2 regions of the Pantoea alhagi genome follow, and region 2 is predicted to be linked to the other one. Evidence: predicted binding sites of a transcription regulator. Region 2 holds the regulator's gene; the other holds the start of a gene.
The links. Region 2 encodes CRP, which controls carbon source genes, mostly activating them, when cyclic AMP is high. Its sites were predicted from a motif close to ATGTGANNNNNNTCACAT; they were not measured.
Positions count from the first base shown of each region.

Region 1: B1H58_RS09505 (nucleoside-specific channel-forming protein Tsx) is a predicted target of CRP. The motif match lies at 5,610-5,627, and genes of this name have one in related genera.

Region 1 covers NZ_CP019706.1:2,018,934-2,035,138, reverse strand. Annotated here, with positions in the region: gene B1H58_RS09540 (MFS transporter) at 1-1,020, opposite strand, end outside; gene B1H58_RS09535 (LysR family transcriptional regulator) at 1,114-2,022, opposite strand; gene B1H58_RS09530 (manganese catalase family protein) at 2,130-3,029, opposite strand; gene B1H58_RS09525 (ferritin-like domain-containing protein) at 3,102-3,608, opposite strand; gene B1H58_RS09520 (con-10 family general stress protein) at 3,932-4,114, opposite strand; gene B1H58_RS09515 (helix-turn-helix domain-containing protein) at 4,442-4,798, opposite strand; gene B1H58_RS09510 (TetR family transcriptional regulator) at 4,811-5,392, opposite strand; gene B1H58_RS09505 (nucleoside-specific channel-forming protein Tsx) at 5,838-6,707, shown strand; gene B1H58_RS09500 (RpiB/LacA/LacB family sugar-phosphate isomerase) at 6,798-7,436, opposite strand; gene B1H58_RS09495 (oligogalacturonate lyase family protein) at 7,762-8,946, shown strand; gene B1H58_RS09490 (cupin domain-containing protein) at 8,951-9,274, shown strand; gene B1H58_RS09485 (c-type cytochrome) at 9,345-10,670, opposite strand; gene B1H58_RS09480 (GMC family oxidoreductase) at 10,682-12,463, opposite strand; gene B1H58_RS09475 (gluconate 2-dehydrogenase subunit 3 family protein) at 12,466-13,206, opposite strand; gene sbmA (peptide antibiotic transporter SbmA) at 13,519-14,745, shown strand; gene B1H58_RS21160 (hypothetical protein) at 14,800-14,931, shown strand; gene B1H58_RS09460 (dihydroxyacetone kinase subunit DhaK) at 14,924-16,205, opposite strand, start outside.
Region 2 covers NZ_CP019706.1:1,212,518-1,228,722, reverse strand. Annotated here, with positions in the region: gene B1H58_RS05835 (phosphoglycolate phosphatase) at 1-123, shown strand, start outside; gene trpS (tryptophan--tRNA ligase) at 142-1,146, shown strand; gene cysG (siroheme synthase CysG) at 1,279-2,649, opposite strand; gene nirD (nitrite reductase small subunit NirD) at 2,761-3,090, opposite strand; gene nirB (nitrite reductase large subunit NirB) at 3,087-5,630, opposite strand; gene B1H58_RS05810 (cytosine deaminase) at 5,858-7,144, shown strand; gene tsgA (MFS transporter TsgA) at 7,362-8,543, opposite strand; gene ppiA (peptidylprolyl isomerase A) at 8,818-9,390, shown strand; gene B1H58_RS05795 (YhfG family protein) at 9,489-9,659, shown strand; gene B1H58_RS05790 (putative adenosine monophosphate-protein transferase Fic) at 9,649-10,242, shown strand; gene B1H58_RS05785 (aminodeoxychorismate synthase component II) at 10,283-10,870, shown strand; gene argD (bifunctional acetylornithine/succinyldiaminopimelate transaminase) at 10,962-12,185, shown strand; gene B1H58_RS05775 (YccS/YhfK family putative transporter) at 12,215-14,290, opposite strand; gene crp (cAMP-activated global transcriptional regulator CRP) at 14,353-14,985, opposite strand; gene B1H58_RS05765 (phosphoribulokinase) at 15,301-16,170, opposite strand.

The DNA of each region.
Region 1 (16,205 bases), 810 kb from region 2:
GACATGATGCCGTATCAGGCTGGCAATGCAGGGCAACAGCCCGCCCAGCGCTATGCCCATCAAAAAGCGCAACACCACTAACTGCCAGGCGCTGGTAATAAACGCCTGCGGGATCAACAGTAATGCGGCGGCAAACAGCCCGCCAATCAGCACTGGCCAGTGGCCGATGCGATCCGCTAACCGCCCCAGCCAGGCCGCTGAAATAATGCTGCCTAACGCTGCCATCGCCATCACGACGCCCGCCACCCACGTGACCCGCTCAGCCTGATCAACAAATTGCGCTACGTAAAGCGTGATGATCGGCTCCACGGACATATTAGCGAAGATCAACAGCATCCCGGTCAGCAGCATCAGCGGAAGAATGCCGCTGCGCAGAGTAAACCCGCCAGCTGTCTGCGAGCGCTGCGATATCGCTGGTCGCGGTGCCTCTTTCAATAACAGACAGGTGGCAAGAAAAGCAAAAAAGATCACTGCTCCCGCCAGCCAGAAGGTTGCACGGATGCCAATCAGCGGCGGTAAAAAACCACCGATTAACGGTCCAGTCACGTTGCCCGCCATAATGCCTGATGAGAGCATGCCCAGCGCCCAGCCGGTATGAGCCTTTGGCGTTTGTGAGGCAATAAGAATGGTCGAGCCAGAAGCATAGCCGCCCAGCAATCCCGCCAACAGACGCAGCGCCACCAGTTGCCAGGGCGCTTCCGCCATTCCAATTAGCGCCATTGCCACCGCCATCCCTAAGCTGGCGCGGATCAGCATCAGCTTGCGCCCGTAGCGATCTGCCAGCCGCCCCCACAGCGGTGCGGTCAGCGCAGCGGTAAAAAACGTTGCGCCATACGCCAGACCAGACCAACGGGCAATCGCCGCCGGATCGCTCACGCCCAGCTCCGCTACATAGAGCGGCAGAAAAGGCAGCAGCAGCGTCATCGCCACCAGCGTGGTAAAAGAACCGACCATACATACCCACAAATTACGTCGCCAGTATTGCGCCGCCTCTGGCTCATTACATTGAGAACTGCCCATTTTTCTTCTCCTTATCGTCAGGCAGCCATGCTAGCAAAGCCCAGGCATTATCCCGACGGTAGCGCAGAGAGTTCTCCAGTCGCCTGTTTTTGTCTACGCTGAGAAACAATGATCAGATGCCAGCGCGGCCTGTAGTTGCTGACAAAACATTGCTACCAGCGCGCGCGGGCGTGCAGACTGACGTACCACCAGGTAGCTGTAATAATCATCCATCTGCCAGTCAGGCAGCAGGCGAACCAGCTGCCGCTGCTGTTGCGCTTCGTGAGTGATATAGCAGGGAAGATAAGCAATACCGGCTCCGGCAATGGCTGCGCTGAGCAGCGCCTCGCTGTTATTGATGCGAAAACGGCTATGAACATCAATATTGAGCTTCTGCTTGCCCTGGCGAAACGGCAAAGAGAGAGTATGCGCTGCACCACGAAAAAGCAGATAGTCATGGCGCGGCAGCTGCTGCGGATGGCTGACAGGCGTTTGCGCTACAGGATAATCGGGGGCGGCGAACAGTCCCCATTCAATTTGCGTAAGCTGATGAAAATTCGCAGCCGGCGGCGTCTGCCCGACGACAACCGCCAAATCGTAGCGTTCCTGTTGCAAATCCACGGGCCGATCGGTCAGATCAAGATCGACCTGCACATGAATATGCTGCGCAACAAACGCATTGAGCGACGGCACGATACAGCGTCGGCCAAAGTTAACTGGCGCAATAATGCTGAGATTACCGGCGGGCTGTTGATGATAATCGCGAATAAACGCATCGGCGCCCTGCACTTCCTGCAGGGCGCGTGCGCAAAATTGATACCAGGCGCGTCCCACTTCGGTGACCACCATACGCCGGGTTGTCCGCTCCAGTAGCTTAACGCCAAGCCGGATTTCCAGTTGCGCGATCTCTTTGCTGATAAAAGATTTTGACAGGCCAAGGCTATTTGCCGCCTCGGTGAAACTCTGGGTTTCCACCACACGGGCAAACACCATCATTGCGGTAATATTTTCAAGCGGTTGCATAAGGTTCCCCGTCAGCATGTGACGGACAGCCTGACAAAAAGAAGGGGAAAATACCAGTGGGAGAAAACAAGTAAAATTAAGCCGCCCGCAGGCGGCTCAGGAGAGGCTTACTGTTTCGGCGTAAGGTTTTGCGCGTCGTCAGTTAATTGCTGTGACCCCAGTTCTGCCCCGGTGGTAGGATCAATGTCCGGGTTAGAACGGGTACGCAGCGCCATGCTTTCAAGCATGGCTTTTTCCTGCTCCGACAGCATCACTGATGCCAGACCGTCGCCGCCGTCAACCGCTGGCTGAGGATTCGCGACGTAATCAAAGTTCTCATCCGAGTTCCAGCTACCGCGTACATCACCGCCTTCAGACATATTGAAGTAAGTATTGGCATACTTCTCAATCGGCGGCAGTTTGCCTGGCGGGAAGTTGTTACGAATCGAATAGAGCGCTTTCTCAAAAGAGATCTGGTGCGCCACTTCGCGCGTCATCAGGAAGCCCAGCGCATCTTTTACGCCTGGATCGTCCGTCAGGTTGATCAGTCGTTCATAGATGATTTTTGCACGCGCTTCTGCGGCGATATTGGAGCGCAGGTCGGCGGTGACTTCGCCGATGGTATCAATATAGGCTGCGGTCCAGGGTACGCCAGCAGAGTTTGTCAGCGGCGGCCCACCACCGTATAACAACGCAGTGATATGACTATCGTTACCGTTGCCGGTTAATGAACGATAAAGCTCAGCTTCCTGTTCGGTTCCTTCAGCCAGCGCGCCTTTTGCGCCTTTGTTCAGCATCCCTACCAGAGAACCGATAATCTCAAGATGGCTCAGCTCTTCCGTTGCGATATCCAGGAGCATATCTTTGCGTCCGGCATCGTCATCGCCCAGACCCTGGGTAAAATAACGGCAGGCGGCGGCAAGCTCACCCTGGGGACCACCAAACTGTTCAAGCAGCAGGTTTGCCAACCCTGGGTTAGGTTCAGCTACACGTACCGTGTACTGCAATTGTTTGACATGTCTAAACATTGCTCACTCCTTTATAGAGGTTGCCAACGCTGGCAACCTCGATGCAGTGAAATGCCATTGCTGGCTTTGATATTATTTTTTTGCTTCGGTATCTGGCTGTGCAGAACGCACCATAAACTGCTCGGTAACATCAGGCAGATGGTTCAGTGCCCAGTCAGCCATTGCTTTTTCCTGCTCGCGGATTTGCTCAAATACGCGTGCACCTTCGCTATCGCCAGCCAGTTCAGCGGCGGCAATCAGTGAGGTGTAGCAGGCAATTTCAAACTGTTCGAAGACGTAGCCGCTGATTGCGCCTTTCACAACTTCATCAGAGGCGAACATGCCGCCTACCGCCTGGCCCATCGCCGCCACTTTCCCCATCATGTCTTTCATGGTGGAGTTAGAGGTATCCTGGCGATCGATAACCTGTTGCAGCATTTGCTGCTGCTGACGTGTTTCTTCGATATGTTGCTGAAGACGTGCTTTAAGATCGGGATAATGCTCCAGGCGCGAAGTCATTTTTTCCAGCATTTCTTCTGCTTGTTTTTCCATTGCATGCGCGTCACGCAACCAGCTGAGATAGTTTTCCTGATAAGTCATACTTTCACCTCATGATAAGTGAGTCAGAAAATAAGCCCAACGTAAACAATAAACGTAACGTCAGAATTATCTCTTTCATATTGTTCACCGATAAAAGTTCGGAGAACCTTAAAATCCATACTTAAAAAGCGTAGGCAGCGAAACAGCAATTAACAACCCTAACGCAAAAAAAATTTGCGTTATGTTTTTGTTAATGCGCTATAAAGCAGAAACTGGCGATATTCAGATTAGTGCTATAAATAAAGATCGGAAAATGAGAAACCCCCGACAGTTATAGAAAACGTGTCGGGGGTTGAAAATGATGGGATCAGCCAGATAACCGGTTAGCTGCCAGAGGGACGACCACCGCCATGGCTGTTTTGGCCGCCTTTTTTACCGGCTTCGGAAGCTTTTTCACGGTCATTTTTGAAATTACCGCCGCTATGCTGACCGCCTTTTTTACCGGCTTCTGATGCTTTCTCACGATCTTCTGCGAAATTACCAGGATTGCCACGATGTTCAGTCATAATATTCCTCCTCGTTATTTCATAAATAATATTCTTATCCACTACCCGGGTAATGGAAAAGAATATTCGTGACTACGGTTATAAATTTAGTCAACACATTGCGGAACGCAAATGGTAAGCGCAGCGGTAATAAATGGTTGAAAAGAAAAAGAACGGCCCTGTGAATCGTCGGATTTGAAAGATTTAATTACAATCGGATGCAAATATTAAATAAACGTGAGACGTAAACAGGCGAAGCGGTAATAAGAACCTGCTCTGCTGTAGTCTTATGGAAGATAAGTAAACCGGAACGTAATTTTCGTGCAGGCCAGTCTCTACTGACCTGAGTTATTCGCGGCACTTTTGACGGAACTCGCCAGGCGTCATGCCGTAGTGACGAACAAAGGTTTTGTGAAAAGTATCATGTGAAGAAAAACCATGCTGTACCGCGACATATTCAATGGTGACATTCGCCTCTACCAGCATGCGAGCTGAGGCGACCAGGCGCTTTTCGCGGCAGAACGCTGCCAGCGTTTTCCCGGTTACCGCATGAAAGTAACGCTGAAGATACCATTTTGAATAGCCCGTTTTTTCAGCGCAGTCATCTACGGTAATGCGTCGATGGGGATTGCTCTCAATCCAGCGCATCAGTTCACGAATAACGCCATAGGTGAACATCTTTTCACTTGCCGCGCTTACGCTCATGTTTCTCTCCCTTTACCGTGCGGACGCATCTGGCTGCAATTCCAGCCGAATAAGGTGAAGCAAATTGCAGCGTAGCACCTCTTCATCACCATCAATGACGTTGTGCATAGCCAGTAAATCCTGTCCCAGAACCAGCGCAATCAAACGCCAGGCGGTAGCAGATGACGTATCATGGCAACGCAAATGGTTATGTTCGATGACATTGCTGAGCATGCTGTGCCACAGGTTTAGCGCATAGACAAAGATTTCGTGCAGTGCGCGATCCTGATGCGCCAGTACCGACACTTCACGCCAGATTTCTATATCGCGCGTTTTTTTATTACAGGCACCCAGTAGCGCGAGTACGGCGTCGATACCACTTGATGCTTCGCTAGCTGCTTTATGCTCCGTGGATTTCTCATGCACAATGGCCAGGAATGCCTGACACTTTAGCTGACTCAACGAAGCGAAATGACGGTTGATATGCCCTACAGCTGCCCCGCTCGCTTGCGCAACTTTGCGTGCGGTAACCGCAGCGTATCCTTCGCTTTTCATCACTTTTATGGCGGCATTCAGTAACAGTTCTGCCCGCACGTCCGCTTTTAAATATCCCATTCCTTTGTCCTGCAATGTTTAGCTGGCGGCCAGTGTGCATCTTTTTGAACACACGTTCAATAATTTTCCTGAACATGCGTTCAAAACAATATGACATATCCTTACATATCTCTTACAACAACCACATTACAGCTAATCGTTTGCGTGCCATACGAAAGCGATTGCTTACTATTGAAAACGCTCTGTATGACGGAATTTTTAAACATACAACGTTTGTTCGTGATCTGCATCACAAAACAGCTGAACCAAAATGAAACAAACTTTGACAAACGTGAGCAATATCTATTTTCTATCCGCAGGATACAGGCAACCTATGCGGGCTGCCGCGACGTACCCGTACGTCTTCCCCGGAGTGGCATATAACAACACCTTTCCGTCCAGCAATGGGCACTGATTCGCGGCCTTCTCTGACTCAGCAGAGAGGCCATTAAGCATGTGGTAACCAATGAAAAATAAAATGTTGATGGCAGGCGCGCTGTTGGCAGCGTCATACAGCGTCACTTCTCAGGCGCAAACCAGCGATGCAACCTATGTTTCTGACTGGTGGCATCAGAGCGTTAACGTAGTGGGCAGCAATCACACCCGCTTTGGGCCGCATCTGAATAACGACGTCTATCTGGAATATGAAGCCTTTGCCCATAAAGACTGGTTTGATTTTTATGGCTACCTGGATATTCCTAATTTCTTCGGCGCGGCAAACAGCTATCAGCAAGGCATTTGGGACAACGGTTCGCCGCTGTTCCTGGAAATTGAACCACGCTTTTCTATTGATAAGCTGACCGGCACCGACCTGAGCTTCGGTCCTTTCAAAGAGTGGTATTTTGCCAATAACTACGTTTACGACATGGGCCGGGACAGCAATAACCGTCAGAACACCTGGTATATGGGTCTGGGAACGGATATCGATACCCATACCAAACTGGGCCTGTCGCTTAACGTCTACGCCAAATATCAGTGGGAAAACTATGGTGCGGCGAATGAAAACAGCTGGGACGGCTACCGCTTCAAGGTGAAATACTTCCTGCCGATCACCACGCTGTGGGGCGGCAACCTGAGCTATATCGGCTTTACCAACTTTGACTGGGGCTCCGATCTGGCTGATAAAACGCCGGGCGCTTCCCGCGCCAGCAACTCTATCGCCTCCAGCCATATTCTGGCGCTGGGCTACGATCACTGGCACTACTCGGTGGTGGCGCGTTACTTCCATAACGGCGGTCAGTGGGCGGATGGTGCCAATCTGAACTTTGGCGACGGTCCGTTTGAAGTGAAATCTACCGGCTGGGGCTACTATCTGGTCGTGGGTTATAACTTCTGATAGCAAGCAGGGCCGGAGTTGAATCTCTGGCCCTGTCGCCTGAAAGACAAAAAAGCCAGCCATCTTTACGGAGGCTGGCTTTTTGCTTACTTAGCCCAGCATTTCACGGACAAAGTTTTCAATCTCTTTATCCTGGCAGTTCTCAAAGAAACACTGCTGGAAACGCTGACCGCTGACCGCTGTTTTCACCAGTTCAGGATCGATCGCGCGCAGCGTATCAAGGTAGTTATCTTTCACCACTGCCGCTTTGACCTGATTAAGGATACCGGCGTTGCGCACCTGTGGCTCTTTACGCTCCGGCGGATAGCCCTGGCCTTTTTCGCCGCTAAAGGCTTTTTCAAAGATAAAGCGCAGGTTAAGTTCCGCACCCCAGCCGAAACCCTTGGCGAAAGGCAGCGCCAGCGCGTTACCGTTATTAATCTGGGCAAACAGATAGGCATCCGCCGGATCGATACAGTAACCACAGGCGACGCCTGGATGAATATTCAGCGACATCAGTGCTCCCTGGCCAGTACCACAACCAGCGATAACAAAATCCACAGCTTTTGAGTTCAGCAGAATGCTGGCCATAATACCCAGGTGAATATAGGTCAGATGATGATCCTGCTCATCGCTCATGCCCACGTTAAATACCGGGTAATCCAGACCGTTAGCAACCTGCTGCAGTTCTTTTAGCACCACGGCGTTTTTCGCCGCCTGGCTGTTCTCCATCATCAGAGCAATTTTCATCGTTTATCCTCTTATTACCTGGCTGGTTATCTGCCGGTGGTATGTATTCATAATTATGAAACAGTGTTTCATAATTTAATATTAGCTGTTCCTTATAAAGATCGCTTTAACTTTTTGCTGTGACGGTTTTCACATTCCTGGGTTCAGGTCCCTTTTTCACTTACTTTTGCGAACCCACGCGCATTTAGCTGCCGCCAGAAAAATTGTGTGATCTTTCTTACATTTTCTTCAGGCTGCGCTCGGCAACCGCCACGAACCGGGTATGCTCTCACGAATGTGAAACAGCGTTTCATTTTCTATTAACCCCTGGCGGGAGGAAAAAGCTATGGCAAAGGGGAGTCGGCTACATCTGCCCTTCTATCGTTTTCAGGATGAGAAGACCGGTGCGGAAATGGTGCGCTTAACGCCGCCAGAGGTGTTATGCCACCGCAACTATTTCTACCAGAAGTGCTTTTTCAATGACGGCAGCAAGCTGCTGTTTGCCGGTGAGTTTGATGGTCATCGCAACTACTACCTGCTTGATTTAAAGCAGCAGCAGGCCACTCAGCTCACGGAAGGTGCTGGCGATAATACCTTTGGCGGCTTTCTCTCGCCCGACGATCGCTATCTTTTCTACGTTAAAAACGAGCGCCAGCTATGCCGTGTCGATCTGGACACCTATCAAGAGGTCACCATTTACACCGTGCCACAGGCGTGGGTAGGCTATGGCACCTGGGTTGCCAATAGCGATTGTACCAGCCTGGTTGGCATTGAAATCGATCGCAAAGACTGGGAACCGCTCAGCGACTGGCAGGTGTTTAAAACCTTTTTTGAAAAAAATCCGCACTGCCGCCTGCTGCGCGTCGATTTACGCACCGGTGAAGCGGAAACCATTCTGGAGCAGCGTCTGTGGCTGGGCCATCCTATCTATCGTCCTTACGATGACCATACCGTCGCCTTTTGCCATGAAGGGCCGCACGATCGGGTTGATGCCCGTATGTGGCTGATTGACGAGGATGGCGACAACATGCGCAAGGTAAAAGCTCATGCGCCTGGCGAAAGCTGTACCCATGAGTTTTGGGTGCCCGATGGATCAGCGCTGATCTATGTCTCCTATCATAAAGATCGTCCCGATCGTGAGATCTGCCGCTACGATCCGGTAACGCAGCATAATGAAGTTTTAATGACCATGCCCGCCTGCTCGCATTTGATGAGTAATCACAACGGCACGCTGCTGGTAGGAGACGGTTCAGGTACACCGGTGGATGTGCAGGATACCAAAGGCTACACCATTGAAAACGATCCGATGCTGTGGCTGTTTGATGTGGAAACGCGCCGCCATCGTGCGCTGGCAGCGCATAACAGTTCGTGGCGCGTGCTGGACGGCGATCGTCAGGTGACCCACCCGCATCCATCGTTCACCCCGGACAATCGTCAGGTGCTGTTTACCTCTGATTATGAAGGGCAGCCCGCGCTTTACCTGGCTGCCATCCGCGACGATTTTTTCGATCAACCCGCAGATAATGGATAACGGTATGTTTATTTTCAGAGAGCAGACTCAGATTGAAGATCTGGGCAATGGCGTGACGCGGCGCATCCTGGCGCATGGCGGCGGCATGATGGCGGTGGAAGTGACATTTGAAAAAGATGCGGTTGGCCCGCTGCATCATCACCCGCATGAGCAGCTCACCTACGTGCTGTCAGGCCGCTTCGCGTTTACCATTGATGGCGAAACTCATGAGGTCAGCGCTGGCGATACGCTCTATAAAAAGCCGGATGTGGTGCATGGCTGCGTCTGCCTGGAGCCGGGCGTGCTGCTGGATACCTTTACGCCACAGCGGGAAGATTTCCTTTCGTAATCACGCGCTGCAAAAAATAACGGCGGCGGATCCGGTTAAAGATGCGCCGCCGTGCGATTACTGCTCAGGCTTAATGTTCAGCCTGCGGCAGTTTTTCAATATCAATATTGCCCTGCTGCCCGGAAACAAATGACGTTTTCCGTACGTCGGCCACATCCTGTGCGGTGACCGGCTTCGCGGCCTGGTTGCCCCAGCTGGTGCGAATAAAGTTCACCACGTCGGCCACCTGCCGATCGTTCAGACGCCAGCCAAAGCCCGGCATCACTACCGTACTTGGTGCACCCTGTACGCCCGGCAAGGTGCTGCCGGTCAGTACGATGTGGATCAGCGAGGTCGGATCGTCCGCCAGCACCACCGGATTGCCGCGCAGCGCCGGGAAGAAACGCTTATAGCCACGGCCATCGGTACGGTGACAGGCGGCACAGCTATCAACATATTCCGCCGCGCCCGCTTTGCTGTCGTCGCCTTTCCACAGCGCCTGTGCCACCGCGTCATCCGGCTGGAAGCCGGTTTGCGAAGGATCTTTCGCGCCTAACGATTTCAGATAGCGCGCTATCGCCCTGATATCTTCGTCGCTCAGATACTGCAGGCTATGCTCTACCACTTCCGTCATGCCACCGAAGGCCGCCGTATCGTCATTGCGACCGGTGCGCAGGAATTGCACCAGATCGTCCTCACTCCAGCGCCCCAGGCCGTCACGGTTATCGCCACGCAGGTTGCTGGCGGTCCAGCCATCAATCGGCGCGTTGCTGCCGGCAAGGTAATCGCTGCCTTTCTCATCGCTCAGCGCTTTCTCCTGCATGGTAATGCTGCGCGGCGTGTGGCAGGCGCCGCAGTGCCCCAGCCCCTCCACCAGATAACGTCCGCGCGCCAGTTCCCGATCTTCGCCCGATTTCGGCTGGAACGCCTTCACGTCCGGCGCGAAAAGCGTACGCCACACAGAGAGCGGCCAGCGCATAGACAGCGGCCAGGGAATATCGCTCTCTTTATTCTGCTGCACCACCGGCGCCACGCCATGCATAAAGTAAGCGTACAGCGCCTGCATATCCTCATCGCTTACCACCGCGTAGGAGGGATAAGGCATGGCCGGGTAGAGCGTATCGCCATTTTTCGCGATGCCGTGACGTACCGCTTTCTGGAAATCGTCATAGCTGTAGCTGCCGATACCGCTTTCCTTATCGGGCGTGATATTGGTGGAATAAATGGTGCCGATCGGCGTTTCCATCGGCAGGCCACCCGCAAAGGGTTTGCCATCTTTGCTGGTGTGACAGGCGACACAGTCGCCTGCGCGCGCCAGATACTCGCCGCGTTTGATCAAATCCCCGCCCTGGTTATCAGCCGCCATTGCGCCAGCAGCCGCCGTCATCAGGCACAGCGCCAGTAATACCTTTTTCATCGCCATCATCCTTATGCCTGCACCAGCGGTCCGGGGTTTTTCAGATACTGTTCACGAATCGCCCTGGCTGACCAGTAAGTCAGCGCGGCGACCATGCCGGTTGGGTTATAGCCCAGCCCCTGCGGGAAAGCGGACGCGCCCGGCACAAAAACGTTCGGCACATCCCAGCTTTGCAGATAGCGGTTCACCGCGCTGGTTTGCGGATCTTCGCCCATGATGGCGCCGCCGTTCATATGCGTGGTCTGATAAACCGTGGTATCGAAATGAGTGCCCTGCACTTTTGGCGCGCCGATGATCTCTTTTGGATTCATCGCCTCGGCAATTTTGCGCATTTTGCCATGCATAAACTGCGACATTTTGATGTCGTTGTCCTGCCAGTCAAAGGTCATGCGCAGCAGCGGCTGACCAAAGGCATCCTTATAGTTCGGGTCCAGATCGAGATAGTTGGTGCGGTAAGACTGATGCGCGCCGTGCGCATCCATAGAAACGTGGTGCGTATAGTGATCGGCCACTGCCGCTTTCCACTTGCTGCCCCAGCCAGGCGTGCCCTGCGGCACCGGCAAGCCGGAAATCGGCTTCACGCCCGCCTGGTTAACCCAGAAAGGCGATCCGCCGACAAAGCCATATTTACCATGGTCAAAGTTATCGGCGTTGAAATCGTCCACGCCGACGCCCGCACCGCCTGCACCGATAAAGTTATTGGTATGTACATCCTTGCCGAAGAACGCTTTGATGGTAGAGATGTTCTGATAGGCAAAGTTACGTCCCACCACGCCTTCGTTGGTGATCGGGTTGTACGGCTTACCGATGCCGGAAAGCAGCATCAGGTGCACGTTATGGAACTGGAAGGCGGAAAGGATCACCAGATCTGCCGGCTGCTCAACCTCGCGGCCCTGTGCATCGACATAGGTTACGCCGGTGGCACGTTTTTTATCGTCAGTCAGATTAACGCGCAACACATGCGAATTATCACGCAGCTCAAACTTTGGCTCCTGACGCAGCGCTGGCCAGATGTTGACGTTCGGCGAAGCCTTGGAATACATGTAGCAGGCGTAGCCGCTACAGTAACCGCAGAAGTTACACGGGCCCATCTGTGCGCCGTAGGGATTGGTGTAAGGCGCGGAGGTATTCGCCGAAGGCAGATCGTAAGGGTGATAGCCCACAGACTCAGCCGCTTTAGCAAACAGCTGCGCGGAATAAGTGCGTTTCTGCGGCGGCAGCGGGAAATCGTCCGAGCGATCGGGGGCAAACGGGTTACCACGGCCCTGTCCGACCACTTTGCCTTTGATACTCCAGGCCGAGCCGGAGGTACCAAACACTTTTTCCGCCTTATCGAAGAACGGTTCCAGTTCGTCGTAACTTACGCCGAAGTCCTGAATCGTCATCCCTTCCGGAATAAAGTTCTTGCCGTAACGCTCTTCATAGTGGCTGCGCATCCGCAGTTCCATGGGATCGACGCGGAAATGCACGCCCGACCAGTGAAGGCCAGCGCCGCCGGTGCCGGTGCCGGGTAAAAACGCCGCCAGCTGACGATAGGGCTGTGCGGTCTGGGAAGGGTTGTGACGAATGGTCACGGTGCTTTTCGACAGATCCTGGAACAGCTTTTTACGAACGTTATAGGTCAGTTCATCAATTACCTGCGGGTAAGCGCCATCCGGGTAAGTATCGCGGTGCGGACCGCGTTCCAGCGCCACGACCTGCAATCCTGCTTCCGTGAGTTCTTTCGCCATAATCGACCCGGCCCAGCCGAAGCCGACAATCACCGCGTCTACTTTTTTCATCTGGTTTGCCATGCTTATGCTCTTTCTCCACGAATCGATACCGCCGGGAAGGGATAACGCTCGCCGCGCTCCACCCAGTCCATAAAGTCAGCGCGTGCGCCCGGGAAGCCGATCAGCTTCCAGCCCACCATGTGCTGATTGCCGCCGTGCAGCGGATCGCAGAAAAAGCCTTCGCGGGTATTTTGCAGAAGATAAGCAAAGAAAATTTTTGCTGGCAGCTGTTTAAAGCTGGCCTTGTTGCTTTCAAAGTCGCTCAGCAGCGCGTCCTGCTGCGCTGGCGACAGTGCGGCAAAGGCTTTGCCATGCTGCTGTTTCGCCCAGGCGTCCGCTTCTGCAATGCCAAGGCGATAAATCTGTTGCGGTACCAGCGGCAGCTGATAGCCCAGCTCTTTCGGCGCATCAGGATCGAACGGTCCCTGCATATACCAGTTATTGCCGGTGGCATATGGCGTGTTCATTTGTCGATCAATGAATTCTGGAACGCCAGCTTCCAGCGCGCCGGGGCCCCGTTCGTCAGCCGGAATTAGCCGGGCGACCGCCGCCTTAATAAAGGCAAACTCCTCAGCAGAAAACCAGACGGGCTGATAATCACGAGCGGTTTGCGGCCCGGCCAGCGGCGCACTATCGGTAGCCTGCGCGCTGTTGCTGAGTCCAAGTGATGCGATCCCGGTGGTGCCCATCGCCACGGCAGGCGCCAGGGTGATGGTTTTCAGGAGAAAATCTCTCCTTGAAGTGCTTGTTTTGTTTTGCGACATGACATTGCCTTAGCGCTCGTTGCTAACGGCGCAACTGTTGATCCTGGTCGTTATTTTAATTATCAGTAACTGAAGGGTTTTTCCGGCAGTAAATGCTTTGTTACCGGTAACAAAGGCGCGCATTGTAACAGTTATTTTGTAAAATCTTTAGCTTCAAAAAACAAAACACCACAATTTTTTTAACATTAAGCTGACATCTCGCTTGCGCTGCCGCGCTCAGTAAAAGCCCCTCTGTAACGGCTGGTCACAACCCTCCACAGACGATTAACATTGCGCAGGCTATAACAGAGCCATCCTTACTGTGGAGTGCTTATGTTTAGCTGTTTTTTCCCCCGACCTGTGCTGTTTTTCAGCACCGCGACGCTGTTCAGCCTGATAGCGATCGTGTTCTGGTTTACCGAGGCCAGTCAGCTGGTATTTCATCTGGCGACGTTCGCCGCTTATGCCAGTCAGCCGCTGCCGGATAATGCCTGGCGCTTTGTTCAGCCCGGTGAGCTGTGGTTTTATCTCTATTTCGCCCTGACAACGGCGCTGTTTGCCGCAGGCTGGTTTATTTTTAGCCCTCATCCATGGCAGCGCTGGTCAGTGTTGGGTTCAGCGCTGATTCTGTTTATGACCTGGTTTGATGTGCAGGTTGGCGTGGCGATTAACGCCTGGTACGGCCCGTTTTATGATTTAATTCAGCGCGCTCTGAGCAAGGCGGGATCGGTATCGCTTGCGGCTTTTTATCAACAAATTAGCGCTTTCCTTAGCATTGCGCTGATAGCGGTGGTCATCGGCGTGCTTAATGCTTTTTTTATCAGCCACTGGGTATTCCGCTGGCGCACCGCGATGAACAACCGCTATATGGCACACTGGTCGCAGCTGCGTCACGTTGAGGGGGCCGCACAGCGCGTACAGGATGACACCATGCGCTTTTCCGGCACGCTGGAATCCTGGGGTGTGGGCCTGATTCAGGCCATTATGACGCTGGTAGCATTTTTACCGGTGCTGGTCACCCTGTCGAAGCATGTCAAAAGCGTTCCGCTGCTGGGCGCAATGCCCTGGGGACTGGTGGTAGCGGCGTTAATGTGGTCGCTGTTTGGCACCGTATTGCTGGCACTGGTGGGGATCAAGCTGCCGGGTCTGGAATTTCGTAATCAACGAGTGGAAGCCGCCTGGCGTAAAGAGCTGGTTTATGGCGAGGACGATCCTCAACGTGCCGCCCCACCCACGGTGAAAGAGTTGTTTAGCCGGGTACGCTATAACTATTTTCGCCTGTGGTTTCATTACCTTTATTTCAATGTTATCCGCATTCTTTATCTGCAGGTTGATAATGTTTTTGGCGTATTCATTCTGTTTCCGGCGATTATTGCTGGCACCCTGACGTTGGGTTTGCTGCAGCAAATCACCAATGTTTTCGATCAGGTGCGCGCCTCTTTCCAGTATCTGATTACCTCCTGGTCGACGCTGGTATCCCTGATGTCCATTTACAAACGGCTGCGTAGCTTCGAGCACATTATCGAAGGCGAAACCATAGAGGCAAAACTCACGGAGTGATTGCGTGCTCAGCGCTATCGCTGGCTGTACGAAAATGGCAGGCTCAGCGTTGAAATGGCAGAAAACGCTCAGGACATGGAAAATATCAATCTGGCACTGGCGCTACGGGCCACGCCGCAGCGCCAGTATGTTACTCAAGTGGCGGCACGCCTGGCAGAGCGCACCGAACCACGCAGCGTTAATTAAACGCAGCGAACACGCGCTCAACGGCGTATGCGCCCGGGTCTTTAACGCCGTTCAAACTCTCCTGATTCAGATAGGAAGAGCGTCCCGCTTTCGCCGCGCTCATGCTGGCCGTTGATTCTGCGCCCTGATGTGCGGCAGCGGCGGCCTCGCTCAGCCCTTTGCCCTCTACCAGCGCCTGTAACGCCGGTTCCAGCGCATCAATTAACGTGCGATCGCCAATGCGGGCACCACCATAATGTTTCATACGCTCCAGCCCGGCCATCAGCGCCTGCGGCAAAGGTTTGCCCTCTTCCAGCTGCTGTCCGGCGGCAGTGAACATAATCGACATCAGCACGCCGCTGGAACCGCCCATCACCACCGCCAGCTGTTCACCCACCAGCGTCAGCAAACGTGCAGGTTCATTAAAAGGTAATATCTGTTGCTGGCTGGCCTGCAGGATCTTACGTGCGCCTGCTGCGAAAGTAGAACCGGTGTCGCCATCGCCCACTTTGGCATCCAGCTTATTCAGCTCGCTTTCGAGATCCACCAGCGTTTGACACACGTTGTCCACCACGCGCTGTACGGTGGCGTTTGCAGAGGGCTGTGCCTGCGGCGGACGTTTAATCTCTTCGCCCTTTATTGTTGACGGCGTAGCTACCTGTTGCAGCGGCTGCCAGCCGCTGGCTTCTACCGGCGCCTGCAGCGCGCGCAGCCGTTCCTCATCCAGCAACAGCGTGGTCAGGGAAAAACCCTTCATATCCAGCGAGCTGACCAGCGTTGCCGGGCCAATCAGGTGACTCAGCCGGTTTGCCAGCGGTGACCGTAGCGCCTCCCTCGCCAGTACGCCTGACTCCAGCATCGAGAAACCGCCGAGGTTGTTGATCAGCAGCAGCGCCTGTTTCTCGTTCGGCACCTTTTCTGCCAGTTTTTCCATCATGATCTGCACGATTTCACGACTGTTCTGCGTTTTGAGCGTTGTTACACCTGGTTCGCCATGAATGCCCATGCCCAGTTCGCTTTCCCCTTCCGCTACGCGATTGTCCTGCGGCTCACCGGGAATATGGCAGGTGGCAAACGCCAGCCCTATGCTGGCAGTATCCGCAATAGCCTGTTGAGCGCGCTGCGTGACCTCTTCCAGCGAAGCACCCTGTTCAGCGTAGTAACCGGCCAGCTTATGAATCAACACGGTTCCGGCCAGGCCGCGCGGCTGAGGATTGTCGGGTAGCGCAATGTCGTCTTTAACGATAGCCAGTTCGACTTTGTAGCACAGCGCACGCGCTTTCTCGGCTGCCAGA
Region 2 (16,205 bases):
GCGGCGGGTTGTCCCTGCGTGGGGATGTCATACGGCTATAACTATGGCGAGCCGATTGCGACCAGTGAACCAAACCTTGTTCTGGACGATTTCAACGACCTTTTGCCCGCATTGGGGCGGTAATTATCAGGATTTAAAAGCATGAGCAAACCCATCGTATTTAGCGGCGCACAGCCCTCCGGCGAACTGACCATTGGTAACTACATGGGTGCGATGCGTCAGTGGGTACAGATGCAGGACGATTATCACTGCATCTACTGTATTGTCGATTTGCACGCCATCACCGTACGTCAGGACCCGACCGCGCTGCGTAAAGCGACGCTGGATACGCTGGCGCTTTACCTTGCCTGCGGCATCGATCCCGAAAAAAGCACGATCTTCGTCCAGTCACATGTGCCAGAACATACCCAGTTGAGCTGGGTGCTGAACTGTTACACCTATTTCGGCGAACTGAGCCGCATGACCCAGTTCAAAGATAAATCTGCTCGCTACGCAGAGAACATTAACGCCGGGCTGTTTGATTATCCGGTACTGATGGCAGCGGATATTCTGCTGTATCAAACTAATCAGGTGCCGGTTGGCGAAGATCAGAAGCAGCATCTGGAGCTGAGCCGTGATATCGCCCAGCGCTTTAATGCGCTGTATGGCGACGTGTTTAAGGTGCCAGAGCCGTTTATTCCCAAATCGGGCGCGCGCGTGATGTCGTTGCTTGAGCCGACGAAAAAGATGTCCAAATCGGACGATAACCGCAATAACGTTATCGGCCTGCTGGAAGATCCGAAAGCAGTAGTGAAAAAGATCAAGCGTGCGGTTACCGATTCCGACGAGCCGCCGGTGGTGCGTTACGACGTGCAGAACAAAGCGGGTGTTTCTAACCTGCTGGACATTCTCTCCGCCATTTCAGGCAAAAGCATCAGCCAGCTTGAGCAGGAATTTGAAGGCAAGATGTATGGTCATCTCAAGGGCGAGGTGGCAGAGGCGGTTTCCGGCATGCTGACCGAGCTTCAGGTGCGCTACCAGCGTTATCGCGAAGATGAAGCTTTCCTTGAGCAGGTGATGCGTGATGGTGCGGCAAAAGCACGCGCGCACGCACAGGAAACGCTGAAGAAAGTTTATGAAGCGGTAGGCTTCGTCGCTCAGCCTTAAGTAAAAATCCCTGCCTGCGTGATCTTACTGGCGGGCAGGGCATCACTAAAAAACAGGGTCTTGCAAAGGGCACTTTGCAAGACCGCTGACAATTTATGTCATATCAGAAAGCGTAGCTGAACGAATGTTTGACTATGAAGAGAACCAGTTCAGGCTATCGCGTAGCGCAACCACCTGCCCAACGATAATCAGGCTGGGGCTGACCACCTGTGTCGCCAGCGTATCCAACTGGGCCAGCTCACCGCTTACCACACGTTGGCGCGTGCTGGTGCCGTTTTCAACCAGCGCGACCGGCATTGATGCAGCCATGCCGTGCGCCTGCAGCTGACGCTGAATCTCACCCGCCTGTGCCAGCCCCATATAAAACACCAGCGTTTGCTGTTCTGCCGCCAGGTTGGCCCAGTCGGGCTGGTAATCCTGCTTACGGTGGCCGGTAACAAAGCGCACGCTGTGAGCGTAATCGCGATGGGTTAATGGGATCCCGCTGTAAGCGGAGCAGCCGGAGGCGGCGGTAATTCCGGGCACGACGGAAAAGGGGATATTACTGCCCTTTAACGCCTCCAGTTCTTCTCCGCCGCGCCCAAAGATAAAGGGATCGCCGCCTTTCAACCGCACTACGCGTTTACCACGTCGCGCCTGCTCCAGCAGGATCTGATTGATCCCTTCCTGCGGCACGCAGTGATGACCAGCGCGCTTACCGACAAAAATCTTCTCTGCATCGCGACGCGCCAGTTGCAGGACATCATCGGAAACCAGTCGGTCGTAAACCACAATGTCCGCCTGCTGGATTTGCTGTAACCCTTTCAGCGTCAACAGGCCAGCATCGCCCGGACCGGCGCCCACCAGCACCAGTTCGCCACGCTTATCCAGCGGCTGACTAAAGAGTTCATCGGTTAATGCAGCTGCCCGCTCTGTATCATTATTTGCCAGCGATTGCGCCAGACGATCGCTGACAAAGAGCTTTTCCCAGAAGCGACGGCGCTCAGCTCCGGTTGTATACTGCTGTTTAACCCGCTGACGCAGCGATCCCGCCAGCGCGGCCAACCGGCCTAAATGCTGTGGCAGCAACGCTTCCAGCTTTTCCCGCAGCAGACGGGCCAGCACGGGCGCTCGCCCGCCAGAGGAAACGGCAATCATTAGCGGAGAACGATCGATAATTGAAGGCATAATCACACTGGCCTGCGCGGGGGCATCCACAACGTTACAAAACAGACGACGCGCTTCTGCTGCCTCGCTCACCAGCCGATTAACCTGTTCATCGCTGGTTGCGGCGATAACCAGCCAGCATTCATCCAGCAGCTCGGCGGAAAAAGGCTGGGGCAACAGCGTGACTTCGCCAGCCTGCTGCCACTCGTAAAATGGCGTACTGAAATCGAGCGCGCAAACCCGAAGCTGGGCGCCGGCATCCAGTAGCAGCCGCGCTTTACGTGCGGCAACATCGCCTGCGCCGACCAGCAGACAGGTTCTGCCGCGCAGCTGACAAAATAGCGGTAGGTAATCCATGGTGTTCTCCCGGTTTGCCGGTTTTTATCGTGATTCGCAGGTGATGCGGCGCACAGGGTGCGCCGCGGGCAGGAACAAACTTATTTTAACGACTTGCGCTGAGCCGAAGCTTTAGCCGCAGGCGACTTCGACCTGGCCTTCACGCACCCGCACCGGCCAGCTGCGTACAGAACGACTGGCGTCTTCCATGCAGAGACCATCGCGCAGACGGAACCGCTGTTTTTTCAGCGGGCTGGCGACCCATAAATCCTGTTGATGCTCAGCTATGATGCCACGCGACAGCACGCTGGCTTTGGCGAAAGGATCGATATTGCTGATAGCGTACAGTTCTTCGTCCGCACGCGGGCGGAAAATCGCAACCTGTTCGCCATCAACCAGAGCGCAGACGCCGGTAGCAGGCAGGATCGCTTCTAATTTACAGACGGTTTGCCAGCGGCTCATGCCTGTTCCTCCTCTTCAACCAGTTTAATCGCGATACGCTCGTGAGGACGCGCCGGACGATGCTGTCCACGTTCTTCAACAACCTGCACCAAAGGATCACGCTGCGGGCTATTGATAAAGTGAGCGAAACGGTTCTGCGCTTCAGGCTGTTCAAGCGTGGCTTTCCATTCGCAAATAACGCGGCTGCGTAGCTGGGCCATATCGCTTTCCAGCTGTTCATTCAGGCCTAACTTGTCATCAATAACGATACTGCGTACATAGCCGATGCCGCCTTCCAGACTTTCCAGCCAGGTTGAGGTGCGTTGCAGTTTATCGGCGGTGCGGATATAGAGCATCATAAAGCGGTCGAGGTAGCGTAACAGCGTTTCTTTATCGAGATCGGCCGCCAGCAGATCGGCATGACGCGGTTTCATCCCACCATTACCGCACACATAGAGATTCCAGCCTTTATCGGTAGCGATAATACCGACATCTTTGCCCTGGGCTTCGGCGCATTCACGCGTACAGCCGGAGACGCCGAACTTCATTTTGTGCGGGGTACGGATGCCTTTATAGCGGTTTTCCAGTTCAATCCCGAAGCCAAGGCTGTCGCCAACGCCATAGCGGCACCAGGTGCTGCCGATACAGGTTTTCGCCATACGCAACGCTTTCGCGTAGGCGTGGCCGGTTTCGAATCCGGCGTCAATCAGCTGACGCCAGATCGCAGGCAAATCATCATTCTGCGCGCCAAACAGGCCGATACGCTGTGAGCCGGTGATTTTAGTGTAAAGGTTATACTGACGTGCAATCTGCCCAATCACCATCAGCCCTTCAGGCGTGATCTCGCCGCCCTGCGAGCGCGGGATCACCGAATAGGTACCATCTTTCTGGATATTGCCGAGGAAGTTATCGTTACTGTCCTGCAGCGGCGCGTGCTGGGGTTGCAGCACATAGTCGTTCCAGCAGGAGGCGAGCAGAGAGCCCACGGTGGGCTTACAGACCTCACAGCCGTAGCCTTTACCATATTTTTTCAGCAGCTCATCGAAGGTTTTAATGCCTTCCACACGAATCAGGTGATACAGCTCCTGACGCGACCAGGCGAAGTGTTCGCACAGATGATTGTTAACTTCAATGCCCTGACGGCTCAGTTCGGCATTCAGTACCTGGGTAACCAGTGGGATGCAGCCGCCGCAGCCGGTACCGGCACGCGTTTCCGCTTTGATAGCGGCAACGGTATGGCAACCTTTCGCCACGGCCTGAATGATATCGCCTTTCGAGACATCGAAGCAGGAGCAGATCTGCGCGCTGTCCGGTAACGATTCCACACCCAGCGCCGGTTTCTCGCTGCCAGCGTGCGCAGGCAGAATCAGGCTATCCGGATGCTCCGGCAGCGTGATCTGGTTAAGCACCAGTTGCTGCAGCTGACCATAGTCGCTGGTATCGCCAACCAGCACCGCACCCAGCAGATATTGATTATCCGGGCTGACTACCAGACGTTTGTAGACGCCGCTTTGCTCATTCAGGTAAACGTAGCTGCGTGCGCCCGGCGTACGGCCATGCGCATCGCCGATGCCGCCTACGTCAACGCCCAGCAGCTTCAGTTTGGCGCTGAGATCCGCACCGCTGAACTGGTTTTCACGGCCTAACAGGTGATCGCTGGCGACCTGCGCCATTTTATAACCTGGTGCTACCAGGCCGAAAATTTTCCCGTTCCAGGATGCGCATTCGCCGATGGCATAAATATCCGGATCGGCGGTCTGACAACAATCATTAATCTGGACGCCGCCGCGTGGCCCTACCGGCAGTTCACTCTGGCGCGCCAGTTTGTCCTGCGCGCGAATGCCGGTAGAGAACACGATAAAATCGACATCCAGGCTGGTGCCGTCGGCAAACTCCAGGGTTTTGCCTGACGCATGATGAGCAATATTTTTAGTGTTTTTGCTGGTATGCACCCGCACGCCCATCTGTTCGATTTTTTGACGCAGCTGGCCGCCGCCTTGCACATCAAGCTGTTCAGCCATCAGAACTGGCGCAAATTCGATAACGTGGGTCTCAATACCAAGGTTTTTCAACGCACCGGCCGCTTCCAGACCCAGCAGACCACCGCCGATGACCGCGCCGCTTTTACTGCGGCGCGCGCACTCTTCAATGGCATTGAGATCTTCAATGGTGCGATAGACGAAGCAGTCAGGGCCATCGGAGCCCTGAATCGGTGGGATCCACGGATAAGAACCGGTCGCCAGAATCAGCTTGTCATACTGAACGGCGCGGCCGCTGCTGGAGTGAATTACCTTTTCCTGACGGTTCAGGGTGATGGCGCGTTCACCAGGCAGCACGCGGACGCCATGTTTTTCATAGTAGCCTTCGCGAACCAGCGAGAGTTCGTCAGCGGTGTGATGGGAAAAGTATGCGGAGAGATGGACGCGGTCATATGCCACACGAGGTTCTTCACAGAAGACAGTGATTTCGAACTGGCCAGGCTCGGCTTTATCGATCAGTTCTTCAATGAAGCGGTGGCCAACCATGCCATTACCAATGATGGCGAGTTTGACAGTGCTCATTTTTGCCTCAAAATTGATCTAATTGGCGCCACAATAACGCGATTGTTAGCAAGCTTATTGATATGCATCAATTGAGGAGCAATATACCTACAAGGTGGTATGTGGTTGAATTATGGGATTTTTCAGGAATCTTTGTAATATCTGCAACTTAGTGAGGGGTTATCTACGTCGTTGGTCCTAATCCATGCTAGCCTGAATGTCCCCCCACTTTTCTTCAGGAGTCCGGCATGACTTCCACTGAACTGCAATGGATTAATCATCTGCGTCTGCCCCAGCGTGAAGGTCTGTGGCAAATTGAAATCGCTGGCGGGAAAATTGCCGCAATCAGGCCGCAGCCGGCGTTGGCCGATCGTAGCGCTAACGCCCTTGATGCGGAAGGCGGACTGGCTCTGCCACCTTTTGTCGAGCCGCATATCCACCTTGATACCACGCAAACCGCCGGTGAGCCCGCCTGGAATCAATCCGGCACGCTGTTTGAAGGCATTGAGCGCTGGGCCGAGCGTAAGGCGCTACTGTCGTCGGAAGATGTGAAACAACGGGCCGCCCAGACGCTGAAATGGCAAATCGCCAACGGTATTCAGCATGTGCGTACGCATGTGGATGTCTCCGATCCCAGCCTGACGGCACTGAAAGCGATGCTGGCATTAAAGCAGGAGATGGCGGCGTGGGTCGATATACAGATTGTCGCCTTTCCGCAGGAGGGCATTCTTTCTTATCCCGACGGTGCGAAGCTGCTGGAAGAGGCGCTGCGACTGGGTGCCGATGTGGCAGGCGCTATTCCGCATTTTGAATTTACTCGCGAGTATGGCGTTGAATCACTGCATATCGCCTTTGCGCTGGCACAGAAATATCAGCGCCAGGTCGACGTTCACTGTGATGAAATTGATGATGAACAGTCGCGCTTTGTAGAAACCGTGGCGGCGCTGGCGCACCGGGAAAACATGGGCGCACGCGTTACCGCCAGCCATACGACGGCAATGCACTCTTATAACGGCGCTTACACTTCGCGTCTGTTTCGGCTGCTGGCGCTCTCCGGTATTAATTTTGTCGCCAACCCGCTGGTGAATATTCATCTGCAGGGGCGCTTTGATGATTATCCCAAACGACGCGGCGTGACGCGGGTAAAAGAGCTGCTGGAGGCAGGCATTAATGTCTGTTTTGGCCATGATGATGTGTTTGATCCCTGGTATCCGCTTGGCACCGCCAGCATGTTGCAGGTGCTGCATATGGGGCTGCATGTTTGTCAGCTGATGGGCTATGAGCAAATAGAACAGGGACTCGATTTAATTACCCACAACAGTGCAAAAACTCTGCAGCTGACCGATTACGGCATCCGGGTCGGCAACAGCGCCAGCCTGATTATTTTGCCAGCGGAAAACGGCTTTGATGCGGTACGGCGTCAGGTGCCGGTGCGTTACTCAATCCGGCAGGGAAGGGTGATTGCCGCCACCGAACCGGCGCGTACGCAGATCTGGCTCAATGAGGCGCAAGAGGTGAATTTTAAACGTGATTAAGAAAGTCAGCGCCAACGTAATCAAGGTTTCGCCGAAAGGAAGGTAACGGAGCCTGCGCAGGGAGCCCAGGCCGATCGTAAAGATGCAAAAAACGTCATCCCTGACAGCTCGGCCCGCGCTGTTCATAGCGCGGGACGCTTTACTCTTCTGCCTGGGCTGTTCGCGCCTTGAGTTTATTCACCGCCTGTGAGCGGAACATCCGTTCCGCCCGTAAAGATCAATGGTCAGCGTGACCGAACTGACGATGCTTAGTGACAAAGCCCAGCAGCAGACACATTACAAACACCACGGCGTAAAGCCCGTTAGCGGTAAACAGTGCGGCATGGGCGCCGCCTTTTGCCACAATCGGGCCGGTGACCACAAAGGTCAGCATGGTGCCAACGGTGCCGCAGGTCAGAATAAAGTTTACCAGTTTCGGCGAGGAAACGCGGGTCTGCTGCGAGCCGAGCGTGATAATGGTGGTATAGATCGCGCTGGAGAAGAAGCCAAGGGCGATAATGATCCACTTCAGCATGTCAGGCTCGCTGCTGCTGACAAACCAATACATCAGCAGCGTCGCCAGCGCAGCCAGCACCATCAGGATGCGTTGCAAATCAAAGAAACGCAGCACAAAGCTGAACACCCACATGCCGATCATATAGGAGGTCCAGAAGTTACCCACCAGCTGTCCGGCGGCGCTAATATCCATGCCCATGGTTTTAGTGGCGTATTCCGGCACCCATGAAATAAAGCCGAGCTGGCCGAGGATATAGCAGAGCGCGGCAATGGAGAGCAGCAGTACGCCCACGCCCCATTTCTCTTTAGCTACCGGCTGTGCATTATGCTGTTTCTTGCCTAATACCGGGAACTCAACGCTCAGCGTCAGCACAAAGATCGCCAGGTAGATCACGCCGATGCAGACATAAACCCAGTACCAGGGCAGATGACGCGCCAGCAACATCCCGGCGATAACCGGGAAAATCGTACCGGCCATGCTAAAAAAGGAGTCGGTAAAAAGCAGGCGCGATCCGCGCTGACGCCCTTCATAAAGATGGGTGATCAGGAAGGTGCCGATCGACATCGTAATACCGCTGACCACGCCCAGCACAAACATGCACAGCGAGAAAACGCTCAGGCTATGGCTGGTCATCAGGCCCAGCACCGCTAACACCATCAACACAAAGCCAAAAATCAGCTGGCGTTTCAGCGGCACGATTTCCATCAGCCAGGCGTTTAAAAATACCGCCACCAGGATGCCGGTGTTGAGGAAAGTAAAGGTGTTGCTCATTTCAGAGACCGGAAGCTGGAAATAGTTAGCGATATCGCCTAAAACCATCCCGGTGACAATTACCAGTGCGCCGGTGAGCGCATAGGAAAAGAAACTGATCCACGTCAGTCCAATGCGGTTACGATTAGTCATAGTTGGGGAAACCTTGAGCCAAAGGGCCTGGCTGAAGCAGCGCAGGAGTTGTCGACGGAAGTGTAAAGAAATTTCAGCCGCGATCAAACCAACGATGAAATCACATTCATTGATTTCATCAATAATGTGATTTAAATCACCCTTTATTTGTTCGACGTTAACGTTTGCTTATCAGGTTTGTTTACGTAAATAAAGGTAAAATGCTGGCTCTTGCCTGGCATGCTCTTTACAATCAATTTCGTTTAGTTTTTGTGGCCTCAGTAAGGAATTATTCATGGTGAAACGTACTTTGACAGCGGTCGCGGCACTTTTGGCGCTGTCCACTTTTTCTGCCCCAACTTTCGCTGCGCAGGGCGATACGCACGTCCTCCTGACCACGTCAGCCGGTAATATTGAACTTGAACTGAATAATCAGAAAGCACCGGTCTCTGTTAAGAACTTTATTGATTATGTTAATAACGGTTTTTATAACAATACGACTTTTCACCGTGTGATCCCCGGCTTTATGATCCAGGGCGGCGGCTTCCTGACCGATATGCAGCAGAAGCCCACCAACGCGCCCATCAAAAACGAAGCGGATAACGGCCTGCGTAACACGCGCGGCACGATTGCTATGGCGCGTACCGCTGAAAAAGACAGCGCTACCAGCCAGTTCTTTATCAACGTTGCCGATAACGCTTTCCTGGATCATGGGCAGCGTGATTTTGGCTATGCCGTGTTTGGTAAAGTAGTGAAAGGCATGGATGTAGCCGACAAAATATCTCAGGTGCCGACCAAAAATATCGGGCCTTATCAAAATGTCCCCAGCAAGCCGGTTGTTATCCTTTCCGCGAAAGTCCTGCCCTGATTTCTCTGCCGTCGCGTCTGCGGCGGCACGCCACCCTTCCTGCAGAGCGGTAATTTGCTGCTTATACTTAGGTCACCTATTCTCTGACCGGAGGCGGTATGCCAACAAAACTGACCGAAAAGCAGAAAGCCACATTATGGCAACAGCGGCGCAACGCGAATTTTTTGGCCAGTAGTAAACTGGAAGGCTTGTCTTTTGCGGAAGTGACGCTGGATGCTGAGCAGGCCGCACAGCGTTTAGAGGCATTACGGAGGCAATATGGCGGCTAATGCAATGAACGGGCGCGATCCTTACTACTGGCAGAACGATGACGTACTGCGCAACCGGCTCAATTTACATGATACCGCCCAACTGCAAAAAGCGGAGGTCGCATTTACTTCGCTGCGGGCGGCAACCATTGAGCTGGGGCCGCGCAATCTGGGGTTTCCTTATCTGTGTGCTATCCACCGGACGCTATTTCAGGATCTCTATGACTGGGCTGGAGAAATTCGCGAGATCGATCTCTATCTCGGCGATACGCCTTTCTGCCACTTTGAATATATTGAGAAGGAGGGTAACGCCCTGATGGAAGCGCTTGAGGAAGAGAATGGCCTGGCCGATCTTCCTTTTGAACAGTTTGTGGCGCGGCTGGCGCATTATTACTGCGAAATCAATATGCTGCATCCATTTCGCGACGGCAACGGCCGCGCGCAGCGCCTCTTCTTTGAACAGTTAATTATTCATGCAGGCTATGACATTGACTGGAGCAAGACTGAACGCGAAGCCTGGCTGCGGGCAAATGAAGAGAGCGTGAATGGCGATCTGCAGGGGCTGACCGATATCTTTAGTAACGTAGTGAGCGAGCCGAAGTAAGCGCGTAGAATAGCGGCGTTTTGGTCAGCCCGGAGTAACAATGCTGCTGCTTATTGATAACTACGACTCTTTTACCTGGAACCTGTACCAGTACTTCTGCGAGCTGGGAGCGGAAGTACTGGTGCGCCGCAATGATGAAATTACGCTGGCGGAAATGCACGCGCTGCCGCTGACGCATCTGGTCATCTCTCCTGGTCCCTGCACGCCTGATGAATCAGGTATCTCTCTGGACGCTATCCGCACGTTTGCCGGGCGGCTGCCGCTGCTTGGCGTTTGCCTGGGCCATCAGGCGCTGGCGCAGGTTTTCGGCGCACGCGTGATTCGCGCGCGTCAGGTTATGCACGGTAAAACCTCCGCGATTGCTCATCAGCAGGCTGGCGTATTTGCCGGATTGGCGCAGCCGCTGACTGTAACGCGCTATCACTCGCTGATTGTGGAAAAAGAGACGCTGCCAGCCTGCCTGGAGGTCACCGCATGGAGCCTGCGTGATGGTAAGCCGGATGAAATCATGGGGTTACGTCATAAGACGCTGGATGTTGAGGGCGTGCAGTTTCATCCGGAAAGCATCCTGAGCCAGCAGGGGCATGCGTTGCTGGCTAATTTTTTGCGTAGACAAGCCGCTGTTTAATTCCGTACGCTGCGATTCCGTTTGACTTATTATGCATATTTAATGATTATTTTTTCACAGCGTATCAGTGTAAAATTAAATGAGGTAGCGAATGGCAGCGGAAAAAATGGCGGTTACGCGGCAGACCTTTGATGAGGTTATATTGCCGGTTTATGCACCAGCACAGTTTGTGCCGGTAAAAGGCAAAGGCAGCCGGGTGTGGGATCAGCAGGGCAAAGAATATATCGATTTTACCGCCGGCATTGCCGTAACCGCGCTGGGCCACTGCCATCCGGCGCTGGTAGAGGCGCTGAAAACTCAGGGAGAAATGCTGTGGCATACCAGCAACGTTTTCACTAATGAACCCGCGCTGCGTCTTGCCAGCAAGCTGATTGACGCGACTTTTGCCGAGCGCGTTTTCTTTGCGAACTCAGGGGCTGAAGCCAACGAGGCCGCCTTCAAACTGGCGCGCTACTATGCTTCCACGCGCCATAGCCCTTATAAAAGTAAAATTATCGCATTCCATAACGCGTTTCATGGCCGCACGCTGTTTACCGTTTCCGTCGGCGGGCAGCCGAAATACTCTGATGGTTTTGGACCCAAACCGGCCGATATCGTCCACGTACCTTTTAACGATCTTGAGGCGGTGAAGGCAGTGATCGACGATCACACCTGTGCCATTGTGGTTGAGCCGATTCAGGGCGAGGGTGGCGTTATGCCCGCCACGCAGGAATTTATGCAGGGGCTGCGCCAGCTGTGCGATCAATATCAGGCGCTGCTGGTACTGGATGAGGTCCAGAGTGGGATGGGGCGCAGTGGTAAGCTGTTTGCCTATCAGCATTATGGCGTGCAGCCCGATATTCTGACCTCAGCGAAAGCGCTGGGCGGCGGCTTCCCCATTAGTGCGATGCTGACCACTAATGAGATCGCCTCGGCGATGACGCCTGGCGTACACGGTACCACCTATGGCGGTAATCCGCTGGCCTGCGCAGTAGCGGAAGCGGCGCTGGATGTGATTAATACTCCTTCGGTGCTGGATGGCATTGAGCAACGCCGTCAGCGCTTTATTGAGGCGCTGGAAGCCATCAACGCCAAACTGGATCTCTTCAGCGAGATCCGTGGCAAAGGGTTGCTGATCGGGGCGGAGCTTCAGCCGCAGCATAAGGGCAAAGCGCGCGATATTCTTAATGCCGCCGCTGCGGAAGGCCTGATGATTTTAACGGCGGGTACCGATGTTCTGCGCTTTGCGCCTTCGCTGGTGATCCCGCTGGCGGATATTGGTGATGGCATGGCGCGTCTGGCCAGGGCTGCCGAAAAAGTATTAAAACCCGCATGATTCAGGGCGCGCCCGATGTCAGGGCGCGCTTATCCTTTACGCAGGCGGCGTACCAGCCATTTACCGTGGTGCGGCCGCTGGCTCCATGCCAGAGATGAGATAGTATGCATCACTGAAAGGTGCTCAAGGATACGCTTTACATGACGCTCCATAATGGTCATCGGCCCTTCCTGGTTCTCTGCTTCTCCTTGCAGAATATTGGTATCCTGTCCCGGCCCGTCATATGCCAGCCGCTGCTGACAGCGCTGCAGTGCAATTTCACACGACTGCAGATAACTTTGCGCCAGCGCAGGCGTCAGCATGGTGTGCTCACGGGCCAGAATAGTCATTGCATTGATATGCTCAACGATAAACTGGCTGTGCGTGACCCAAAGTTTCATATCGTTCAGATAGCGGGTATTAAACGCTGGCTCCTGCATCGCCTGGCTCAGGGAGTTAAACAGCGCATTATGCGCCTGATTAACGCGTACCCGCTGCCAGGCAAGCTTCTGCGGTGATGCCTCGCTCCCCAGCAGCATCCGTAAAGCATCCTGATACGCTTCCAGTGCATCATGCGCATTCTGCCGCAGTAGCCCGCTTTGCCACTGCGGCCACAGCCAGACCATGCCGCCAAAAGCGATGCAGCATCCCATCAGCGTATCCATCAGACGCGGCAACAGGAAATGCGCGCCGTTTAACGACAGCAGCTGTAATGAATAAACGGCGGTCACGGTAAAACCGATGGTTGCCCAGCCGTAATATTTACGGATAAACAGATAGCTGACTAAGGTAATGATCAGCATGATTAACAGCACCAGCGATTCCGGTACCGCAAGACGCAGGGCTGCAGCGGCGATAATCAGCCCTGCCAGCGTGCCAAGCGCGCGGTGCTGGATACGCACACGCGTTGCGCTGTAGCCATTCTGACTGACGAACATGATGGTCATTAAGATCCACCAGGGTTTCGGTACGTTGAACGCCAGCGCCAGTACGCTGCCGAATACCAGCATCACCGCAAAGCGTGCCGCGGTACGCAGAGCGGAAGATTTAAATGACAGATAGCTGCGCAGCGCGGAAAGCAGCGGCAGCCGACGCTGGCGATCGGCCATAAGATCGCGACGATAAAGAGGGCGCTGGGTACGCAGCACGCGGGCGATGCGGCTGAAATGGTAATAACAGAAGTGGCCGACCGGATTCTCCGGATGCCGACGCGCAATTTTCTCCAGTCCCAGCAGCGGTTTTTCCATGGTGAAACGTGATGGCAGCCGGTGATAAAGCATGTCGTCCGCCAGCTCGCGCAGCCGTACGGCGATGGTTTGCGCGTTCCAGCGGATAACCGCTTCCGCATGGCTTCGCTCTACCAGCTTTTGCACCTCTTCCGGCTGATGCAGACTAACGGCAATATGCTCCTGCAGATCGAGTGCCACCTGAAAAGCACGCGTCAGGCGTCGATGGTTATGATCGCGGTTAGCGGCCAGCATATGCATTTGCTGATAACAGGTGTTAATCAGATCAACCACCTTTTGCTGGCGCGCCAGCAACGGGGGCAAGGCTTTTTCCGGATTAGTAAGCTGCGTCAGCAGGGTATATTTGGCTTCGCAGTAATCCGCCAGTTCGCGATAGAGCAGGCTGAGCGTCTCCCGCATCGGCTGCTCTTTCCACAGCCGGAACCAGAACCAGTTAAACAGCCCGTACCAGAATGTACCGCCGATATAGAGCAACGGCGGCCCCCAGATCGGCATATTGCCCACCAGGCCGAGCGTAAAAATAGCGGCAATTAAGGAAGCTGGCAGCAGACGTGCATGAAGCGGGCCGATTTCGCCGGTTACGCCCAGCACTAACGCCATGACAAACAGCGTCGCGGGCAGGGGCACCTGCTGTAGCGATAGCCACTGAAGAAGAAAACTGCTGAGTGCGAACAGCGAGCCGCCTGTGATCAGGCGTTTAAAGAAGCGGCGGTGTGGGGTATCGAGTCCGGCAATATTGCAGCAGGCGGGAACCAGCGAGAAGAGCAATCCTTTTTGCAAATCCCCCAGTAGCCAGCCAAAGGCCACCGGTAAACAGAGCACCAGCGTCTGACGCAGGGCATAGTTCACTTCGGGATGATAAATAATTCTCCGCCACATCGCTACATCACCAAAACAGACACGGCGTGATGCCAGGCACCACGCCGTGTCTTCAGAGTAGCTTAACGGGTGCCGTAAACGACAATTGTTTTACCGTGAGCGGAGATCAGGTTTTGATCTTCCAGCATTTTCAAAATACGGCCCACCGTCTCGCGTGAGCAGCCGACGATCTGGCCGATCTCCTGACGGGTAATCTTGATTTGCATCCCGTCCGGGTGCGTCATCGCATCCGGCTGTTTAGCAAGGTTGAGCAGCGTCTGTGCAATACGGCCGGTCACGTCAAGGAAAGCTAAATTGCCTACTTTCTCTGAAGTCACCTGCAGGCGACGAGCCATCTGGGAAGAGAGACGCATCAGAATGTCAGGATTAACCTGAATCAGCTGACGGAATTTTTTATACGAAATTTCAGCCACTTCACAGGCGGTTTTCGCGCGTACCCATGCACTGCGTTCCTGGCCTTCTTCAAACAGGCCAAGCTCGCCAATGAAATCACCCTGATTAAGATAGGAAAGAATCATCTCTTTGCCTTCTTCATCTTTGATCAGTACCGCAACCGCACCTTTTACGATGTAATAGAGCGTCTCGGCCTTTTCACCCTGATGAATCAATGTGCTTTTTGATGGATATTTGTGAATATGGCAATGTGACAGGAACCATTCGAGTGTAGGGTCTGTTTGCGGTTTGCCGAGAACCATTCGCTATTATCCTCTGTTGTAATCGTGCCCTAAATACAGGGGGCAGTTTTCCCTGTCAGGCGTTGAAATCTTCAAGCGTTTCCTGCTGGAAATTTATACGGGCAACTGCGAGGCCTCAAGGCGTGCCGTCGTCCCGTTTTCGTTTCATAGAACGAAAATATTACAGCTTTGTTTGTAGCACAGCTTTATCTTACTGTCTCCTGTTGTCTCGCTTCAGCTTGTGCTGAATCGGACAATTGCCGTTTAGCTGATGAACGCCCCGGCTGACAATTTGCTTACTTATCAGGGGCCGGGCAAGAGAGAGTGGCATGCCTCTTATTCGATTTTTTTGCCTTCTATCAGGCGTTTCACCAGCGGCAGCATAATCAGCTCCATCGCCAGTCCCATTTTTCCGCCCGGCACCACCAGCGTATTAATATGAGAAATAAAGGAGCCCTGCAGCATCGCAAGCAGGTAGGGGAAATCGATATCTTCCAGCCCGCGAAAATGAATCACCACAAAGCTTTCATCCAGCGAAGGAATAGCACGTGCGGCAAAAGGGTTTGAGGTATCTATGGTGGGTACGCGCTGGAAGTTAAGATGGGTACGTGAGAACTGTGGCGTAATGTAATTAATATAATCTTCCATTGAGCGCACCACGGAATCCATCACCGCTTCGCGGGAATGGCCGCGCTCGCTGGTATCGCGCACCAGCTTCTGGATCCACTCCAGATTCACGATGGGCACCACGCCAACCAGCAAATCCACTTTTTCTGCCACGTTATGCTGCTGCGTCACCACGCCGCCGTGCAGTCCTTCATAAAACAACACATCCGTTGGCTCCGGCAACGGCTGCCACGGCGTAAAGGTACCTGGCACCTGATTCCACGGCACCGCCTCATCATAGGTATGCAGGTATTTACGTGACTGGCCACGGCCATTTTCGCCATATTCAACAAAGGTTTGCTCAAGCAGGCCAAAGTCGTTGGCTTCTGGTCCGAAGTAACTGATATGACGCCCCAAATCGCGGGCTTTGCGGATCGCCATATCCATTTCCGGGCGCGTATAGCGATGGAAACTGTCACCCTCCAGTTCAGCGGCATGCAGATTAAGCTGCTGAAAAATCTTACGAAAGGCAAGGCTGGTGGTGGTGGTTCCCGCTCCGCTGGAGCCGGTCACCGCGATGATCGGATGTCTGGCTGACATAAATACTCTCTGGATTAAATCGGGCGATGAGCATT